DNA from 3 places in the Pseudoduganella sp. GW821-FHT11H04 genome. Region 3 is predicted to be linked to each of the others. Evidence: predicted binding sites of a transcription regulator. Region 3 holds the regulator's gene; each other region holds the start of a gene.

Region 1 (2,237 bases), on a different contig from region 3:
CCGCCCGCATCCACCTTGGCGAGCGAATCATCGATCAGCTCCTTGATCTCCTTGGCCGCACCAGCGCTGCGCTGCGCCAGGTTGCGCACCTCGGACGCGACCACCGCAAACCCGCGTCCCTGTTCGCCCGCCCGCGCTGCCTCGACCGCCGCGTTCAGCGCCAGGATATTGGTCTGGAACGCAATGCCATCGATCACGCTGATGATGTCCGCCATGCGCGCCGAGCTGGCCTTGATCGCGCCCATGGTATCGACCACTTCGTTCACCACCTGCCCGCCCTCGCTGGCATGGCCGGCAGCTGAAACCACCAGCTGGTTAGCCTGGCGCGCATTGTCCGCATTCTGCTTGACGGTGGAAGTCAGCTCCTCCATCGACGAAGCCGTTTCCTCCAGGCTGGCCGCCTGCTGCTCCGTGCGGCGCGAGAGGTCGAGGTTGCCCGCCGCGATTTCCGCCGCTGCGGTGTTGATCGTGTCGGTGGAAGTGCGTACCGAACCCACGGTGGTCTTCAAGGCCGCCACCATGTCTTTCAGCGCAACCAGCAGCCGCCCCGTTTCATCCTTGCGGCGCACGTCAATGTCGGCAGTCAGGTCGCCATGCGCCACGGTTTCCGCTACCTCCACCGCTTGCAGCAGCGGGCCGGTGACCGAACGCGTAATCATGTATCCCGCCACGATGGACACCACGGTGGCCAGCACCAGCAAGCCGATCATCAACATGGTTGCTTCGGACGCCGATTTGGCCGCCTCTTCGCCATCGTGTTTCATCAGCTTGTTTTGCAGGGCCAGGATGGCATCGAGCTTGCCGAAGTATGCGTTCTGCAGCGGAATGGCTTGCTTGAACATGGTTTGCACCGCACTGTCCTGGTCTCCCTCCTTGAACAGCTTGAGCACGTCGTCGCGCTTGGCGCGGAAGGCCTCGAAGGCCTGGGTCTCCTCCGCGAATGCTTTCTTGGATTCTTCCGATTCCAGGATCGCTTGCAGCTTGTTGGCCGCCGCCGCACCCGCGGAGTCCGCCTCGGCCATGCTGGCCAGGAAACCATCGCTGCTGATCTTGTCCGGCGCCAGCATGGCATTGCGCAAGGCCTGGGCCGAGCGGTTGGAATAGCTGCGCATTTCGTTGGTCAGTTGGACTTTCAGGTAGCGGTCCTCCACCAGCCGGGTGGTCAAGCCGGCGTTGTGGCTCAAGCGGCTGATGCCTGTGAGGGACATAGCCAGCTGGATCGCAATCGCCAGTGCAAAACCCAGCGCCAGCCGCATACCGATGTTCATGTTCGAGAAGCTCATGCCAGGCCTCGTCAGAAAGTTTGGTTTGGACTTGATGATGGCACAGGCATGGCAATGCGGCGCAGCGATCGGAAATCGCGTGGCGTTGTCGCCACAGCAAGCCCATGGGTCAAAAGACTGTATATAATTACAGTATCACAAGCGAACTCGACTATTTGTAGATATGGACTGGCCCCGCCGCATCGCCCACCTCGACATGGATGCCTTTTACGCATCCGTGGAGCTGCTGCGCTATCCGGAATTGCGCGGCCTGCCGGTGGTAATCGGCGGCGGCGGGCGGCACCAGCCGCGGGAGCTGCCGGACGGCACCCGCGAGTTCTCCCGCCTGCGCGACTATGCGGGGCGCGGCGTGATCACCACCTCCACCTATGAGGCGCGCGCGCTGGGCGTGTTTTCCGCCATGGGCACCATGAAGGCGGCAGCGCTGGCGCCGGATGCCATCCTGTTGCCGGTGGACTTCGACTCCTACCGCAAATATTCGCGCCTTTTCAAAGCCGCCGTGGCCACCATAGCGCCGCAGATCGAAGACCGCGGCATCGATGAAATCTATATCGACCTGACCGACGTCGAAGGCGAAACGCACGAGCTGGCCCAGCGCATCAAGGACGCGGTACGCGCCGCCACCGGGCTCTCATGCTCGATCGGTGTCGCGCCCAACAAGCTGCTGGCCAAGATCTGTTCCGACCTGGACAAGCCGAACGGCCTGACCGTGGTCGGCTACGATGACGTACCGGCCCGTATCTGGCCGTTGGCGGTGCGCAAAGTGAACGGCATCGGCCCGAAAGCTGAGAAGAAGCTGGTGGCGCTCGGCATCGACACCGTGGGCCAACTGGCGGCCGCCGATCCGGCCTTGCTGCAAGAGCATTTCGGCCTCAATTTCGCCGAATGGCTGCAGCGCATTTCGCATGGCCGCGACGAGCGCGCCATCTCCACCTATCATGAGCCGAAGGGCGT
Region 2 (2,237 bases), on a different contig from region 3:
TTTTTTCATGGTGACGAATTCCTTCGATGAAGTCGAAGCAGAACTCTATCGATTCGCCCGTAAAAACAGCCTTAAAACCCAGTCCCCGCCAGTAAAGGAAGCGTAAAAATGTCCACCGTGGGGTCAGGAACAAAAGTGGACATTTCTGAGGGAAATGTCCACTATTGTTCCTGACCCCACGGTGGACATTTCAGAGGCGCATGAATTTGCGGAGGACGGCTTGGACCTGGTGCTGGGCCAGCGGCTTGTCCAGCATGCCGGCGGCGCCGGCGGCGTGGGCGCGGGTGGTGTCGTAGTCGTGCGCCGATTGCACGAGGAAGATCACCTCGGGCTGCGAGGCTTCGCTGCGCAGGTGGGCGCACAGCAGGTAGTGGTCGATGATGGGGGCGGCGAAGTCCAGCAGCACGACGGCGACCGCCTGCTGGCGGCAAAGCGCCAGCGCAGCCACACCGTCCACTGCCCACAACACCGGGGTGCTGAATTGTTTGAGCGAGATCCCCAGGTATTCGCTAAAGGTGGCGTTGGCGTCCACGCACAGCACGGCGCCTTCGCGGCGCGGCTTGCGCATCTTTTCATAGACGCCAGGTTCAGTCAGGTCCAGATCGAGCCGTTCGCGGCGGCGGCGCTCGGGCACCATCGACTGCCCGGAAGCCGACAGCCCGGCCAGCACTTCGGCGCGGCGCTCCACCAGGCGGGCCAGTTCGGCGTACATCGTGGCCCATTGCACCGGCAGCGGCAGGTTTGGGTAGGTCAGCGCAACGCCGGTCGCGCCCAGCACCAGGGCCGGGCGAATGTCGCCTGCAGCCAACGATGCGATGGCTGCCAGTGCTTTCAGTTCGGTGCCGTTGGCGAGGTAGATGTCGGGGTCCTGCAGGCTGTCTTCGGACAGGCACATATAGAAGGGTCCGTCGGCCGGCGCCCTGGCCAAACCCTGCGCAAGCGCCCGCCCGGCCTCCGGTGGGAAGCCAACCAGCCTGACTGCGAACGGGCGCCGATCTGTGGTCATAATCCCATTTTACTGCCGCGATTCCCTTGCGCCACCCGCCGTTGCGGATAGAATGCGCAAGCATGCGTTCGGTCAAGCTTGTGCGAAAGGCATCAACTAATCGCAAGTTACCGGGAAATACTGTATATAATCACAGCACTTTGCATTACCAAGAACAAGTATGGCCACTAAAAAACCAGTTTCCGACTACAGCGAATCATCCATCCGCGTCCTCAAAGGACTGGAACCCGTCAAGCAGCGCCCGGGCATGTACACCCGCACCGAGAACCCGCTGCACATCATCCAGGAGGTGATCGACAATGCCTCCGATGAAGCGTTGGGCGGCCATTGCAAAAATATCATCGTGACGCAGAATGCCGACGGTTCCATCACCGTCGAAGACGACGGCCGCGGTATCCCGGTCGGTCTGCATCCGGAAGAAAACGTGCCGACGGTGGAAATCGTCTTCACCCGCCTGCACGCGGGCGGTAAGTTCGACAAGGGTTCGGGCGGCGCCTACGCCTTCTCGGGCGGCCTGCACGGCGTTGGCGTGTCGGTGACTAATGCGCTGTCCAAGCGCCTGGAAATCGCAGTGTGGCGTAAAGACGACGCCGGCAATGGCTTCCACAATATCGCCTTCGAAAACGGCGACCTGGTGGAACCGCTGCGCTCCGAGCCTGCGCCGAAAGACGGCAAAAAGTCCGGTACCCGCGTCACCGCCTGGCCGGATGCGAAGTATTTCGACTCGCCGCTGATCTCGCAAGTCGAGCTGCAACGACTGCTGCGCTCCAAGGCCGTGCTGCTGCCTGGCGTGACCGTCACGCTGAAGAACGCCAAGAACGGCGACGAACAGACCTGGATGTACAAGGATGGCCTGCGCGGCTACCTGAACGAGCAACTGGCCCAGACCACCTCGGGCGGCGAAACCCTGATTCCCCTGTTCGAGGGCGAGCAGTTTGCGACCCCGGATGCGGAAGGCTTTGCCGAAGGCGAAGGCGCATCGTGGGTCGTGGCATGGACCGAGGAAGGCGCCGTGGTGCGCGAATCCTACGTCAACCTGATCCCGACCCCGAACGGCGGTACCCACGAATCGGGCCTGCGCGAAGGCCTGTTCGGCGCAATGAAGAATTTCGTCGAGCTGCACTCGCTGCTGCCGAAGGGCGTGAAGCTACTGCCGGAAGACGTGTTCGCACGCGCTTCCTTCGTGCTGTCCGCCAAAGTGCTGGACCCGCAATTCCAGGGTCAGATCAAG
Region 3 (2,237 bases):
CGAGCCCGGCCGCAAGCCAGATGCAGGACGCGACAACGTCAAACGTCCACAGACGCTCGGGGAATTTGTAGAGGTAAGGCACAACCAGCAGCCCGCGCAGCAGGCAGATCGCAGCGATCGTGCCCTGCGCCATTTGTGCAAACGGCAGCCAGTGCAGGCGGCCCGCACCGGCCAGCGCGTACAGGGAGCAGATGAACATCAGGGCCCCAATGAGCGCAGCACCAGCAGGCGCGAACCAGGTCCCAGCGTGGGCGGGAGCGACAACCTTAGGCGGCGCCTGCAGGAAGGCGTACCACTCCGGCCCCAGCCAAGGCGCGGCGAAATGGATTACTGCACCAAAAAGCGAAATCCCCGCCGCCAGCAAGAAAGCAAACCGTCCCATCCTGCCCTCCAATGGTTGTCGAATCGACATTAAGCCGAATATTTTCTGCCGATGCAACAAATTTGCTTGCAATTCCTTTCATACTGTACAAAAATACAGACTGTCTATAATCACAGTCCACTATAGCGCCATGATCAAGCTCACAGCACGACAAGAACAAATCCTCGACCTGATCAAGGATGCAATCGAAAACACCGGCTTCCCACCGACCCGCGCAGAAATCGCAGCGGAACTGGGCTTCAAATCCGCCAATGCGGCCGAAGAGCACCTGAAAGCCCTCCAGCGCAAAGGCGCGATTGAAATCACCGCCGGCACTTCGCGCGGCATCCGCCTGACCGGCAACTTCGGCGGCCCGGCAACCGGCACCGCAAAACCTAGCCCTGCCCCGCGCGCCAAAGTCGAATTCGACGATATGCCAGCCGTCCCGGCCGGCATGCTGATTTCCCTGCCGCTGATCGGCCGCGTCGCCGCCGGTTCGCCCATCCTGGCACAGGAAAACCTGGAAACCAGCTACAGCGTCGACCCGAACCTGTTCTCGGCCAAGCCCGACTTCCTGCTGAAGGTGCGCGGCGAATCGATGCGCGACATCGGCATCATGGACGGCGACCTGCTGGCCGTGAAAAAGACCGACAGCGCCCGCAACGGCCAGGTGGTGGTAGCCCGTATCGGCAACGACGTCACGGTGAAGACCTACCGCAAGACCGGCAGCAAGATCGAACTGCTGCCGGAAAACCCGGACTTCAAGATCATCACCGTCAACCCGGAAGACGACTTCGCCCTGGAAGGCCTGGCGGTCGGCCTGATGCGCACCTGGCACTGATTCATCCCGCCTGTTCCGCGTTTTTTGCAGCCTGTCGCATAGACGCTACTATTGCCGGGCAAACAAAGTTATCCTTCTTACATCAACAACAAGAAGGAGAAAACATGTTTGCCCGACGCCTCAGCGCCACCCTGTGCACTCTCGCATTTGCCTCCGTCTCGGCCTACGCCGCAGCGCCACAGCAGCAATTCGCCAAAATGGGCGACCTGCAGCTTGAGAGCAAAGCCACCATCAACGACTGCTCGATCGGCTACCGCACCATCGGCACCCTGAACGCCGACAAATCCAACGCCATCCTGTTCACCACCTGGCACACCGGCACCAGCCGCGACGCCATCGGCATGCTGCAAAGCGGCGCCCTGTTCGATCCAGCGCCATGGTATGTGATCGTGGTCGATGCGCTGGGCAACGGCGTTTCCTGCTCGCCCTCCAACAGCAAGACCCAGGCCGGCCCAGCCTTCCCGCAATTCTCCATGCGCGACATGGTGGAAAGCCAGCACAAGCTGCTGACTGAAAAACTGGGCATCAACCACGTGCGCGCCGTCATGGGCTACTCGATGGGCGGCATGCAAACCTTCCAGTGGGCAGCCAGCTACCCGGGCTTCATGGACGTGGCTATCCCGATTGCGGGCACCCCGCGCCTGACCTCCTCCGACATGCTGTTCCTGCGCATCGTCGAGAAATCCGTGGTCGACGAACCAGCCTATGCCGGCGGCCGCTACGCAAAGAATCCGGCCCTGCCGATGTACAACCTGCTGTTCGCCATGAACTTCGACAGCCCGGCCCACCGCAGCGCACGCACCGCGCCAAAGGATTTCGAAAAATTCTTCCGCGAGAGCGCAGCCTCCGATCCTGAAGGCACCGATGCCAACAACTCCCTGTGGCAGATCCGCGCAGTGCTCGGCCACGACATCGCCCAGGGCGGCAAATTGGAAGACGCAGCTGCCCACGTCAAGGCGCACATCTACCCGATCAATGCCGCGCAAGACCACCTGGTCAATCCAGCGCCAAGCATCTCCTTCGCCAAGCTGCGCA

Evidence for each region. Region 3 encodes LexA, which represses DNA repair genes until DNA is damaged. Its sites were predicted from a motif close to ACTGTATNNNNATACAGT; they were not measured.
Region 1: a site for LexA is predicted at 1,400-1,417, ahead of dinB (DNA polymerase IV). Genes of this name have one in related genera too.
Region 2: a site for LexA is predicted at 1,126-1,143, ahead of AC1RTP_RS10750 (DNA topoisomerase IV subunit B). Genes of this name have one in related genera too.

Annotation. Positions count from the first base shown of each region.
Region 1 is NZ_JBXARE010000003.1:89,741-91,977, reverse strand. It holds gene AC1RTP_RS07385 (methyl-accepting chemotaxis protein) at 1-1,283, opposite strand, end outside; gene dinB (DNA polymerase IV) at 1,447-2,237, shown strand, end outside.
Region 2 is NZ_JBXARE010000004.1:113,743-115,979, reverse strand. It holds gene AC1RTP_RS10760 (TorF family putative porin) at 1-9, opposite strand, end outside; gene AC1RTP_RS10755 (response regulator) at 191-1,006, opposite strand; gene AC1RTP_RS10750 (DNA topoisomerase IV subunit B) at 1,167-2,237, shown strand, end outside.
Region 3 is NZ_JBXARE010000001.1:256,961-259,197, reverse strand. It holds gene AC1RTP_RS01215 (hypothetical protein) at 1-382, opposite strand, end outside; gene lexA (transcriptional repressor LexA) at 513-1,202, shown strand; gene AC1RTP_RS01205 (alpha/beta fold hydrolase) at 1,307-2,237, shown strand, end outside.